DNA from 4 places in the Ochrobactrum sp. 19YEA23 genome. Region 1 is predicted to be linked to each of the others. Evidence: predicted binding sites of a transcription regulator. Region 1 holds the regulator's gene; each other region holds the start of a gene.
What was found. The regulator PhoB, encoded in region 1, activates phosphate uptake and scavenging genes when phosphate is short. The targets are predictions, from matches to a motif close to TGTCATNNANCTGTCAT.

Region 1 (3,102 bases):
AACGTATGGTCGAACAGTCGGTCGCCGCTATCGTCAATGCAGACAACGCCCTTGCCCAGCGCGTCATTTCAGACGACCTGATCCTGGACGCCAGCGAACGCGAAATCGACGACAAGGCCGTGATGATCATCGCCAAGCGTCAGCCGATGGCTGTCGATCTGCGCGAGATTATCGGTTCGATCCGCATCTCCGCCGATCTGGAGCGCGTTGGCGATCTGGGCAAGAACATTGCCAAGCGCGTTGCCGCCGTTTCGGAGTCCCGCCAGCCGGTCAAGCTCTATCGCGGTCTTGAAACGCTGGCCGAACTGGCGCTGACCCAGCTCAAGGACGTGCTCGACGCCTATGCGTCGCGCTCGGTGCAGCAGATCAATATCGTGCGTGATCGCGACGATGAGATCGACGCCATGTACACCTCGCTGTTCCGCGAGCTGCTCACCTATATGATGGAAGATCCGCGCAATATTTCCGCCTGCACGCATCTTCTGTTCTGCGCCAAGAATATCGAGCGCATCGGCGACCATGCGACCAACATCGCGGAAACCGTCTATTACATCGTGACCGGCCTGCAGATGCCTGCCGAACGACCGAAAGAAGACCTGAGCCACGGCATCGTCGTGGATGAGGCACGCAAGCCCTGAGTAAGCGCTGCGTTTGGAGCACATCAGGACGGCTTTGCCGAAAGGAGCTCCAAATGCGGTGGAGAATGAGTGAATAGCGCGGCGGCACGCGGTCGATAGGGGGACGTGTATCTTCCGCTCGCTGGATTTTAATAGGGAATATTGGATGTCACAGGTACCCAAAATCGCTGTGGTGGAAGACGAAGAGGCGCTGAGCGTTCTGCTGCGCTACAATCTTGAGGCCGAAGGCTATCAGGTGGATACGATGCTACGCGGCGACGAGGCTGAAATCGCGCTGCGCGAGAACGTACCGGATCTTCTCATCCTCGATTGGATGCTTCCTGGCGTATCGGGCATCGAACTGTGCCGCCGTCTGCGCCAGTGGCCGGAGACGGAACGTTTGCCGGTCATCATGCTGACCGCCCGCGGTGAGGAAAGCGAACGCGTTCGCGGCTTGAGCGTCGGCGCCGACGATTATGTCGTAAAGCCGTTCTCGACGCCTGAGCTTCTGGCCCGCGTCAAGGCCATGCTGCGCCGCGCTAATCCAAGCCTGCTGTCGCATGTGCTGAAGGTGGGCGATCTGGTGCTCGACCGCCAGCAGCATCGTGTTTACCGCAAAGAAAAGGAAGTTCGTCTTGGACCGACGGAGTTCCGCCTGCTGGAATATTTCATGATGTCGCCGGGCCGCGTGTTCTCACGCAGCCAGCTTCTCGATGGTGTCTGGGGACCGGACATCTATGTCGATGATCGCACCGTCGACGTCCATGTCGGACGCCTGCGCAAGGCTATCAACTTGGGTCGCGCGCTTGATCCGATCCGCACGGTACGCGGCGCCGGTTATTCTTTCGGCTGATCGAACTTCAATAGAAACTGCTCTTCGAGCCCGTCTTTCGTGACCGAAAGGCGGGCTCGATCACTTTCAGACGTGCCCATTTTGCCAGTTGCCTGCTCCACCCGATTCGGTCAGATGAGGTGCTGAAAAGGCCAAAAATGGCCAATCTCACGGAATGTTACGTAGCTTGCATCAAAGTTGAAGGAACCGGCGCAGGACTTGCTAAAACAGTTACGCCGCAGATTTTCCCAACCGGATGAAGCAAGATATATCAAAATTTTACAGCAGTTGCGAATTAAGGCAGCGATGTGGCCTGTATTGAGGAACTATGATTTCCATCAAATCAAAGGTTTATCTCTTTTCTGTAGGTTCATTAAGAAATTATTAATAGTTTTGAATGGTTTGTGTGGGCAATTACGCTCGTGATTCGGGTTTCATTTGTGGCCGTTTCGATGGTTTCAGCAATTTCGGAATTTGACCCATTGCCTTTTTTTGGCCTAAAAATTCCAAAACCTTGAAGAAGACGAGCGACGGCAGGTTGTTTGATTTTTGATCTTCGCCTGCTTTGACTTGCACCGCAGCTAGACCCGTACCGGTCATTATTGGCCTTCGGATCGACTGCTTCAGTTAAGGGTCCTGAATATGAGACTGAGCCGTTGACGCGCGCTGGTAATTGGAAGCTGCCTGTATTGGCAGGACTGCTCGTAGCGCCCTTCGTAATGACGGGCTGCACGACGACCGGCACCACAGCCAAGACTGAGAAGACGGCGGCCGCAAGCCACGTCAAGTCGGTTAACGGCGTCAAGACCTATACCTACACGGCGAGGGACAAGGAGTGCCTCGAGCGCGCAATGTTCTTCGAATCGAACCGTTCCAGCCCTGATGGTCTGATGGCTGTCGGTACGGTCGTCATGAACCGCCTCGCATCGGGCCGTTATCCGGATACTATTTGTGGCGTTGTCGGTCAGAAGAACCAGTTCGCACCGGGCGTTCTCAGCCGCAGGATGGAATCGGGCAAGCTGCCCGACGTTCAGGCAGCTGCTGACGCCGTGCTGAAGGGCCAGCGCCATCCAAAGCTGAAGAACGCCATGTTCTTCCACACGGCTGGTCTGTCATTCCCGTATAACAACATGCATTACGTGCTGGTTGCCGGCGGTAATTCATTCTACGAGAAGCGCAACCGCGACGGCTCGTTGCAGAACCCGGTGCCGCAGGAGCCATACAATCTGGCTCTCGCCTATTCGCCGCAGTCGCCATCCACGCCGCAAGATCCGTCTTATGACGTGACGCTGCCACAGGCCGGTCCAGTGCCGGAAGCAGCGCCCACCGTACAGGTCGCGCTGGCGGATGCCGCAAAGATGGAAACCTCTATACGGGGCAGCGGCCTTGGCCCGCAGGCACGTGGCAATCGCCTCTCGCACCAGAATGGTATAGCGACAGCACAGGCACAGCCACAGATTCAGCAGGTTGCGTCCTATCAGCCGCAATTCGATACGTCGGCGCCTGCAAGCCCGCCGCAATCGCTCGGATATGCAGCGGCAGACCAGAAGCAGGCCGATGCAATCGGCGCGTTGCTCCTGTCGCAGGACCGGCCGGAAACGCCTCTATAAGTTGATTTGAACGGTTTCGGTGCGGGCTGATCTTTCCGATTGG
Region 2 (3,102 bases), on a different contig from region 1:
GCAACGAAGTCCTGCGGAAGACCGTCGATATGAACTTCCCGCTCACCGTCGATGCCGGGGCCTTTCAGAACAAGACCCTGCCCGCTTTCAAACGACTTGACTGCCAGAACCACCGTCGTCGAGCGGTCGGGAAATTCTGGCTGCCCTTGCGAAAACTCTGCCAGTGCTGGCAATAGCGAAGCATCGGTAACCAGTGCGAATTGCGCTGAAGCCGAGCCGTCCACCTGCGGCGCGCCGGTCTGAAAGGTCAGCCAGGCTGTGGCGTCTGCATTGGCTGCAATGGCGCGGTCGCACCAGACGGTGGCGTCGTGGTCGAGCAAGGTGGCAGCGATGACGCCCAGTTCCGGCGTCAACGGCTGGGGCGGCGTGGCCGCACGAACCAGAGCGTAAACGCGGCCCGGATTGGCCATCGCATGCATGACCGCATGAAAGGCCGATTGGGCGTCCGTGACCGGATTGGCGAGACCGCCTTCAAAGGCCGGAGATGAATGGGATGAAGAATGAAGCATCAATTGTCTCCCCGAACCATGGTGAAGAAATCAACTTTGGTGGCGGCGGCTTCGCTGCGCAGCTTTGCGTCGGCCTGCTCCAGCCGATTACGCAAGACGTCGAGAACCTGACGTTCCACTGCATCGCGACGTGTTTCACCGATCCACAGAGCATCAAACAAAGCGGCCAGCCGCGCCTTTTCCTGATCGCGACCAAGCGCATAGGAATGCCCGACCGAACCATCGGCTAGACGCACCGTGGCGCGGGTCACCGTCGCCTCACCAACATTGAACGGCGCGCCGCCGCCGCCGATACGGCCGCGCAGCATCACCAGTCCGGTTTCCGGACCACGGAGAATTTCGAAATCGGGCTTGTCCGACCATTCCAGCCAGAAAGCTTTCAGCTCTTCGCCGCTCGCCTGCGCAAGTGTTGTCATGCTGGCCTGACGTGCAGCCTGCATCGCATCAAGCGCCATACCGTTTCCGGACTTGTCATTGCTGGCCGAGGCGTGGATCCCACCGGCGGCAGTGCCATTGCCTGCCTTGGGCTCTGTCGTTTGCATGAGCTTTTCCGCCCTGTTTCAATCCTGTTGACTTGCTTCGCATATTTGTCTATTTATCTAGACAACCATACAATAACAGAATTATTACCCCCTGCCAATGACAGGACGATGACAGTTGATGACAAAGACCAAACGAATTGAGCGAAACAGCGGTGTGGCCATCTGGCGGCAGATTGCCGACGAAATACGCGGCGACATCATGGCCGGAAAACTTCAGTCCGGTGCACGTATGCCTGCCGAGATGGAACTGGCGGATCGCTTCGGTGTCAACCGTCATACGGTGCGCAGCGCCATCGCCGCACTGACACAGGAAGGCGTTCTCCGCGCCGAACAGGGACGCGGCACATTCGTGGCCAACGCCAAGCGCCTGACCTATCAAATCGGGCAACGCACCCGCATTTCACAGTCGCTGGGTACACAGGCCAGCGAAGTCAAAGGCATATTGCTCAGCAGCGGTAAAGAAGTTGCAACCCCCGACATAGCGGACGCCTTGGGTATTGCTGTCGGCAGCGAAGTCACGAAACTTGAAACGGCACACAGTGCTGATGGACGTCCGGTATCGCGCGCAACACATTGGGTGAATGCGGCGCGATTTCCCGATTTTGCCGTCGACTATGCTGAAAATGGGTCCATCACCTGGGCGCTTCGGAAAGCCGGGATTGAGGATTATTTCCGCAAGTCGACAACCATTTCGGCCCAACACGCCGATTCAGATGATCTGAAACATCTGAAACTCTCGCCCGGAGCCATTGTGCTGATGGCGCGTGCGATCAATGTCGATACAGACGGTCACCCGATCCAGTATTCGCTGACGCGCTTTTCCGCAGACCGCATGGAGTTTTCAATCGAGACTTACTAAGCAGGAAAATACAACAATTGTATTATTAATCAAAAAGATAATGCGAATATATGATGTTCTGATTTAACAATTCGTCTAGCCATAAAGAAACGGGCGCTTAAAGCGCCCGTCAAATTCATCAAAATGGAATTTCGTCGTCGAGATCGCGGGAGAAGCCGCCACCACCACCGCCACCCGAAGAAGACGGGCCGGACGAACCGAAATCACCGCCGCCGCCGGAATAATCCGACATCTGGTTGCGACCGCCGCCGCTACCACGATCAAACGAACGGCCCTGATCGCCGCCTTCGCCACGGCTGTCGAGCATCTGAAGCTCACCGCGGAACTTTTGCAGCACAACTTCCGTCGAATAACGGTCATTGCCGTTCTGATCCTGCCACTTACGGGTCTGGAGCGCGCCTTCGATATAAACCTTGGCGCCCTTCTTCAGATACTGTTCTGCGACCTTAGCAAGGTTCTCGTTGAAAATGACAACGCTGTGCCATTCGGTGCGATCCTTGCGCTCGCCGGACTGACGATCACGCCAGCTTTCCGATGTCGCAATACGCAGATTGGCAACCACATCGCCTGAGTTCAGACGACGAATTTCCGGATCGGCACCGAGATTGCCGACCAGAATGACCTTATTGACGCTACCAGCCATCGAAAATCCACTCCGGGTCTCATTCGCGTCTCTTCGGATATTCTTAACCCCGACAAGAGCGCTTACCAAAAGAAGGATCAGGCGCATGAATTGCGCCATCACCTGAAACTCATTCATTTACCTTACAGGACTGACGCGTGGAGCGCTCAATTCCAGTACAGCGAAATGCCAATGTCCACAGAGTTTATGTTCTTGTTTTGTTCAAAATGCAAGCTTTTGCATCATCAAAAACTGCGCCTCTCCCAATTTTCAGAAAACTGCATGGATGAATTTGCGTGGGTTTCTGAGCTACAAAGCCCCTCGCTGCCTCCCGCCAAATCCGGGCAACTCTGCAATCATCATATCGCAAGAAAAAGCCCCGCCGCTCACTGTTTCTTTGGCGCGCGGGGCTTGGGGTTTGAGCAAAGCTCATATGTCGGCATTAATTCGTCGACAAAATCTTTCGGAATTCGAAGGCGCGCGGCCGTTCGTTTTCCGCGCATATATAAATTGTCGGCAATCGAACTTCTTATCAACGATGCATGGTTCCTTGCGAAAAAATGCATCCGC
Region 3 (3,102 bases), on a different contig from region 1:
TGCCTGTGGTGCGCGATGGCGCCTTCGTGCGCTTCATGAACCAGAATGGCGAAGCGCCCGGCAATGGCCGCGAATGGGGCGTGATGCGCACGATCTATCTGCAATATGCCAGCGATGCCATCGTGTTCTTCAACAGTAGCATGTTCTATCGCGAGCCGGACTGGATGAAAGAGCCGCGCGGTCCCGATGTATCAGCCGATTTACGCTGGTATCCGATCGTGACCGCGCTGCAACTGGTGGTCGACATGGCATTTGCCGACAGCGCGCCCATGGGGCATGGACATGTCTATGCCCCTGAGCATTATCTGGAAGCCTGGCGTGACATCACCGGCGCCGAAAACTGGCAGAGCGAGGATATCAACCGGCTGAAGCAATATCTGCGTCACAAGGTGGACGAAGGTAATGCCGAAGGGTTCGAGGAACGCGGGGGCTAGCCCCAAGGAATTTGATCGTAACGGCTGTTGCAGTCATCTGAAAATCGACCGTAACAGCCCGGCTTTGAAAAGAAATTGGCGGCGGGCCAACCGTTGACCGCCTTTTGAAACAAACTCAAATGCTATTATGCGGTTCCGCTATCCGAAACGGAAAGCGCCCGGTCACGCCATGCGCTGACGGCGGTACCCTGTGTCTGATTTTCGACGACGATGTGATGGCCTTCATAAATGCCGGAAGCAACCCACTGCTTCGCCGCTTTCTGATACACATCGATCGTAATTCCGAGTTGGTCTACCTTGGCTTGTGACAGCATGTATTCCCTCTTGAATGGTGAATATGAAAAGTGAAGTTGGAATATATAATCGATTTGACGACAGTCTGATGTCACATTTTCGCTACCGGACTGTAATTTTCATAAAACACAATATTTTGAACAGCTTATGGCTGTATAAGCCCACATCGGGTTAATGCAGGTTTATTTAGAAGAATTACCATGTTTACTTAATTGATTTATACTTGATGCTGAATTCAATTTGCTTCTGCATCAAGCTGAAACATGACAAACTGAGTAAATTGTTCCGGATTGAAATTATTATCGGAAGCGATGACCACCGTTTTACGTCCGTCGATTGTCGGCCCAAAGGTGACCGACTCAATATTATCGATGTCGAGGCCGAAATCACCTTCCTCCAGCCGCAGGACAGCTTCCTTGGCCATCGGCGTTAGCGAGGCATCCTTGAGTGTCGCCATGCCGCTAATATCGGTCGCCCCAGCAAAACGCGCGCGGTAGAAATTGATCTGGCTGCCAACGCCATGCGCATAGGAGCGTTCGACCGTCAGCAGATCATCGCCCCAGGCTAGAAATTCCGACATGCCGTTGTCGTTCCAATAGGGCAGCTTGGTCGCCTTGGTGAAGATCGGCCCCGTATCATAGGCATATTCCGCCTTCACCGCGCCAGACAGAATGTTGAAGGCGAGGATGCGGGCGCGGCTGCCTTTTTCCAGCGTTGCCTTGTCACCATCCTGAAGCAGCGCATTTTCCAGCCCGACGAGCAGCGTCTTGCCATCCGGCGAAAAGGTCAGGCTTTCAAAGGACAGGTTGTCGCGAATGCCGCGTGTGCCGTCGCCATTCGGGATGTAATAATCGGGCAAGGCAAATTCACGGATCAGGCTGCCATCGATGCGCGATTCCCGCACGGCGGGTTTGCCGTTGCTGTCGCCTTCGCTGGTCCAGAACAGCGTTCCGGTGCCCGCATGGAAACGAATGGATTCCGCATCGACATCCTTGATCGCGAAGGGCTTGCCCTCGGCATTCAACAACGTGACGGTGGAGAGGATATCGACGCTGTGCAGCCCCTTTTCGTCGGCGACAATCTTGAGCGTATAGAACCGGGCTGGTGCCTTTTCGGAACGGTCGTCGGAAATGGCGTAGTAGATGTCATGCGCCGTATCATAGTCGAGGCCGGATATGCCGCCGAACTCGACACCTGCAATTTGCAGCCCGGTTGGCAGCACGATCTCCCCAAGCAGCGTGGGCTTTTTGAAATCCTGCGCGAAGGCCGCAGTCGTCAAAGAAACAACGGCGCAAAATGCTGCAACAAAAAGCGGAGACTTCATCAAACGTACCTTGGCCGGTTCACAAACAGAAAGCCTATCTGATAGCGGCAAGATTTGAAGCGTTCATGACGGTGACATTTTCCGCCTTGCAACGGGACGCATTTCCAGCAAAAGTATGGAATGGTTTTGTGTTTTCATATGCGTAAAAACAAATAGTTAGCAATAGATTATGCGTTGTTTGTCTCGGCAGAACGACTAAGAGGCCCGCCATGGAACAGCCCGATTACGACCGCGCATTCGGCGAGATTATCCGGTGGCTGAAGCAGGAAGGGTTGATCCTGCAAACCGATCTTGAGGGGAATACGGAGCTTTCCACCCGTGCCGAACGCATTGGCCGCAAAAGGCGGCGCGAGGCGGCGGCAACACAAGAATAAACCCACATCATAAAACGGGGGAGTTGAGATGCGGCACAAGGGTCTGCTGGAATTCGGGCGGAATCGGACGCTCTATGGACTTTTCCTGTTCTGCGCGGTCTGCGCCATCGCGGGCAGTCTGCTGAGCTATAATGGCGAGACCTCTTTCTGGCGCTGGCTGCATTATCTCACCAAGCCGACCGCAACGCTGTTGCTGCTGGCGGCAGTGCTCTGTTCCGGCAAGCCGCGCTCGAAATCCTATGGTTTTGCCGTGGCCTTCGGCCTTGCCCTCGCCGCCCTTGGCGACTTTTTCCTGATGTTGCCAAGCGACTATTTCATGGCCGGGCTGATCTGCTTTCTCATCACCCATTGCGCCTATATTTACGCCCTGTCGCGCCATACCCGCTTTGCACAGAACAAGGGCGCGTTTGTCGTCTTCTCGCTTGCGGCATTTGCGGTGATTACCGGCCTTTGGACGGCCCTGCCGGGGGCCATGAAAATCCCCGTCGTCATCTATGCTGCGGCTCTCGGCGTCATGGCCGCGCAGGCTTTCAGCCGGGCAACCGGCACCGAACCGGAAACACCGCAACACTATGCCGCCTGGCTGGCGGCATTGGGCGGTGTGTGCTTCATGGTCAGCGACACGCTGCTGGCCTATGACCGGTTTCGCTTCGATATTCCGCTGAGCGGGTTCTGG
Region 4 (3,102 bases), 880 kb from region 1:
AACGAGGCGGGCAGGGCATCGGTCGCCAATGTGGCGCGCCACGCAATATGACCACTGAATTGCGCCTTGTCGTAACCGCCAAGGGCGCGCTGCGCTGACCACACACCGTCACAGGCGATCAGATAATCGGCCTCAACGGTGTTCGTCCCGCTTTCGCTTTTGACGGTCGCCACAATGCCATGGTCGCGGGCGGTATGGTCGAGGATTTCACTGCCGAGGTTGATCTGGATCGCTGGATTTTCCTCGCAGGCTTGCAAAAGCGCCGATTGCAGATCGGCGCGGTGACAAACCACATAGGACTGGTGCCAGCGGAGACGAGCCTTGTCGCCCAGTTCCATCGCGAGCAGGGGACGCGCCTTGCGACCGTCCATAAGGTAGAGCTTTTCAGGCGTTACAGTGTGAGGAACAAGTCTGTCGGCAACGCCAAGGCGCTCAAGATGACGCATTGCGTTCGGGGCTAGTTGCAGGCCCGCGCCGACTTCAGAAAGAGCGGATGCTTTCTCGATAAGCTGGATGGTCCAGCCCCGCGCTGCAAGTTCCAGCGCCGCGCTCAATCCCGCGACACCGGCTCCTACTATCAATATGTGGCCTTTGCCCATATCGGTCTTCTTGCCCAATGCTGTGATGAGATGGGCTGAAATAGTCGCTGATCAGGCCGCTTTATCGGCTGGAGCGTCGTAGGTGCAGCCTGCCGGAAGAGTTTCGTCGGCATGCAGCTTGGCATTGTAGCGATAAAGGGTCGAGCAATAGGGGCAGACCACTTCGCTTTCGTCGCCCATGTCGAGGAAGACATGCGGATGATCGAAAGGCGGGTTTGCGCCGACGCACATGAATTCCTTCACACCGATTTCAATGGCACTATGACCGGCGTCGTTCTGGAAATGAGGAATGATGTGATCGGACATAATACGCTCCGGCTGTCGTTCGCGGTATATAGCACGCTTCAGACCAGCGCGCTCAAAACTCTGCTTGCGTTTACCGCGAAACTCTTGTTTCCGGAAGCGTTTTCATCAATTCTAGGGATATTTAAGTGATTTGCTATCAAACTGTCATGCGACAGCCATAGGCTTTACGATGCGCCGGTTTGTACCGGCAGATTCCGGATTAGGAAAAATGAACGAAAACAGTGCGTTGGCGAGCGAAACCCAGAACGGGGCCCATGAGATGACAGCTGAACCAACCAGCCCCTCCGAAATCGGTTCGGAGATGCAAAACGCACCTGATCCTCACAAAGCTTTGAATGAAGCTAAGATCGCAGAGCTGATGAGTAGCGCGGATCGCTTCGTCAATCGTGAGTTTTCCTGGCTCCAGTTCAACCGCCGCGTTCTGGACGAGGCCGCAAATATGCGCCAGCCTTTGCTGGAGCGTCTGCGTTTCCTGTCCATCTCGGCCACCAATCTCGATGAATTTTTCATGGTGCGCATTGCGGGGCTTGCCGCACAGGTTCGCGCCGGTGTGGTGCTGCGCAGTGCCGACGGTCGCACGCCGCAGGAGCAGCTCGATTTCGTTCTGGATGAAGTGAGCCGCTTACAGGCCGAGCAGCAGGGACGTTTCCGCATCTTGCGTGACGAGCTGGTGCAGGAAAATATCGAAATCGTTCGCCCATCGGGTTTGTCGGAACCCGAGAAGGAATGGCTGGAAAGTCATTTTCTCGAAACGATCTTCCCGGTTCTGACGCCGCTTTCCATCGATCCGGCGCATCCGTTTCCGTTCATTCCGAATCTAGGCTTCTCGATTGCCTTGCAGCTGGCGCGCCGCGCGGACAATCACCCGATGACTGCGCTGTTGCGCATTCCGGTGGCCCTGAAGCGGTTCATCCAGCTGCCGACGGATCAGCAGAATGTCTATCGCTTCATCACCATCGAAGATGCGGTGAGCCTGTTTATCGGGCGGCTGTTCCCGGGCTATGAAGTGCGTGGTGCTGGCACGTTCCGCATCATTCGCGACAGCGATATTGAAGTGGAAGAAGAAGCCGAAGACCTCGTGCGTCTCTTCGAAACGGCGCTGAAGCGCCGCCGCCGCGGTCAGGTTATCCGCATTGAATTTGATGGCGAAATGCCGGAAGCCTTGCGCGTCTTCGTGGCGACCGAACTTGGCGTGTCGGAGAATCGCGTCAGCGTGCATGAAGGGCTTCTGGCCCTCAACATGATCTCGGAAATCGTCTCGATCCCGCGCGATGACCTGAAATTCGTATCCTACAATCCGCGTTTCCCGGAGCGTATCCGCGAACATGGCGGCGATTGCTTCGCTGCGATTCGCGAAAAGGATATCGTGGTTCATCACCCTTATGAATCGTTCGATGTTGTGGTGCAGTTCCTGCGTCAAGCGGCGGCGGACCCGGATGTGCTGGCCATCAAGCAGACGCTCTACCGCACCTCGAATGACAGCCCGATCGTGCGTGCGCTGGTCGATGCGGCGGAAGCGGGCAAGTCGGTGACCGCGCTGGTCGAGCTGAAGGCGCGTTTCGACGAAGAAGCCAATATTCGCTGGGCACGCGATCTCGAGCGCGCTGGCGTGCAGGTGGTTTTCGGCTTTATCGAGTTGAAAACCCACGCAAAAATGTCGCTCGTCGTACGGCGCGAAGACCAGAAACTACGCTCCTACGTGCATCTGGGTACGGGCAATTATCACCCGATCACCGCGCGTATTTACACAGATCTATCCTTCTTTACCTCGGATACGGATATCGCCCGCGACGTGGCGCATATCTTCAATTTCATCACCGGCTATGCGCAACCGGCCGAAGAAATGAAGATCGCCATTTCGCCCTTCACCTTGCGGGCGCGCATCATCAAGCACATCGAAAACGAGGTGACCCACGCCAAGGCCGGACGACCGGCGGCGATCTGGATGAAGATGAATTCGCTGGTCGATCCACAGATTATTGACGCGCTCTATAAGGCAAGCCAGGCGGGCGTTCACATCGATCTGGTTGTACGCGGCATTTGCTGCCTGCGTCCGGGCGTGCCGGGGCTCTCCGACAATATTCGCGCCAAGTCGATTGTTGGGCGTTTTCTTGAGCATAGCCGCATTTTCTGCTTTGGTAACGGGCATGATCTGCCTTCCGATAAGGCGATTGTCTATATCGGTTCTGCCGACATG

Region 2: phnF (phosphonate metabolism transcriptional regulator PhnF) is a predicted target of PhoB. The motif match lies at 1,149-1,165, and genes of this name have one in related genera.
Region 3: QBD01_RS24415 (esterase-like activity of phytase family protein) is a predicted target of PhoB. The motif match lies at 2,107-2,123, and genes of this name have one in related genera.
Region 4: QBD01_RS05515 (RNA degradosome polyphosphate kinase) is a predicted target of PhoB. The motif match lies at 1,037-1,053, and genes of this name have one in related genera.

The regions. Positions count from the first base shown of each region.
Region 1 is NZ_JASAMQ010000001.1:306,014-309,115, forward strand. It holds gene phoU (phosphate signaling complex protein PhoU) at 1-638, shown strand, start outside; gene phoB (phosphate regulon transcriptional regulator PhoB) at 784-1,470, shown strand; gene QBD01_RS01405 (hypothetical protein) at 1,864-2,049, opposite strand; gene QBD01_RS01410 (cell wall hydrolase) at 2,106-3,059, shown strand.
Region 2 is NZ_JASAMQ010000007.1:43,035-46,136, reverse strand. It holds gene phnH (phosphonate C-P lyase system protein PhnH) at 1-509, opposite strand, end outside; gene phnG (phosphonate C-P lyase system protein PhnG) at 509-964, opposite strand; gene phnF (phosphonate metabolism transcriptional regulator PhnF) at 1,167-1,910, shown strand; gene ssb (single-stranded DNA-binding protein) at 2,029-2,553, opposite strand; gene QBD01_RS17530 (hypothetical protein) at 2,725-3,102, shown strand, end outside.
Region 3 is NZ_JASAMQ010000016.1:50,698-53,799, reverse strand. It holds gene QBD01_RS24425 (alpha/beta-hydrolase family protein) at 1-434, shown strand, start outside; gene QBD01_RS24420 (hypothetical protein) at 560-748, opposite strand; gene QBD01_RS24415 (esterase-like activity of phytase family protein) at 964-2,052, opposite strand; gene QBD01_RS24410 (hypothetical protein) at 2,262-2,426, shown strand; gene QBD01_RS24405 (lysoplasmalogenase) at 2,455-3,102, shown strand, end outside.
Region 4 is NZ_JASAMQ010000001.1:1,187,603-1,190,704, forward strand. It holds gene QBD01_RS05505 (FAD-binding protein) at 1-599, opposite strand, end outside; gene QBD01_RS05510 (zinc-finger domain-containing protein) at 651-905, opposite strand; gene QBD01_RS05515 (RNA degradosome polyphosphate kinase) at 1,165-3,102, shown strand, end outside.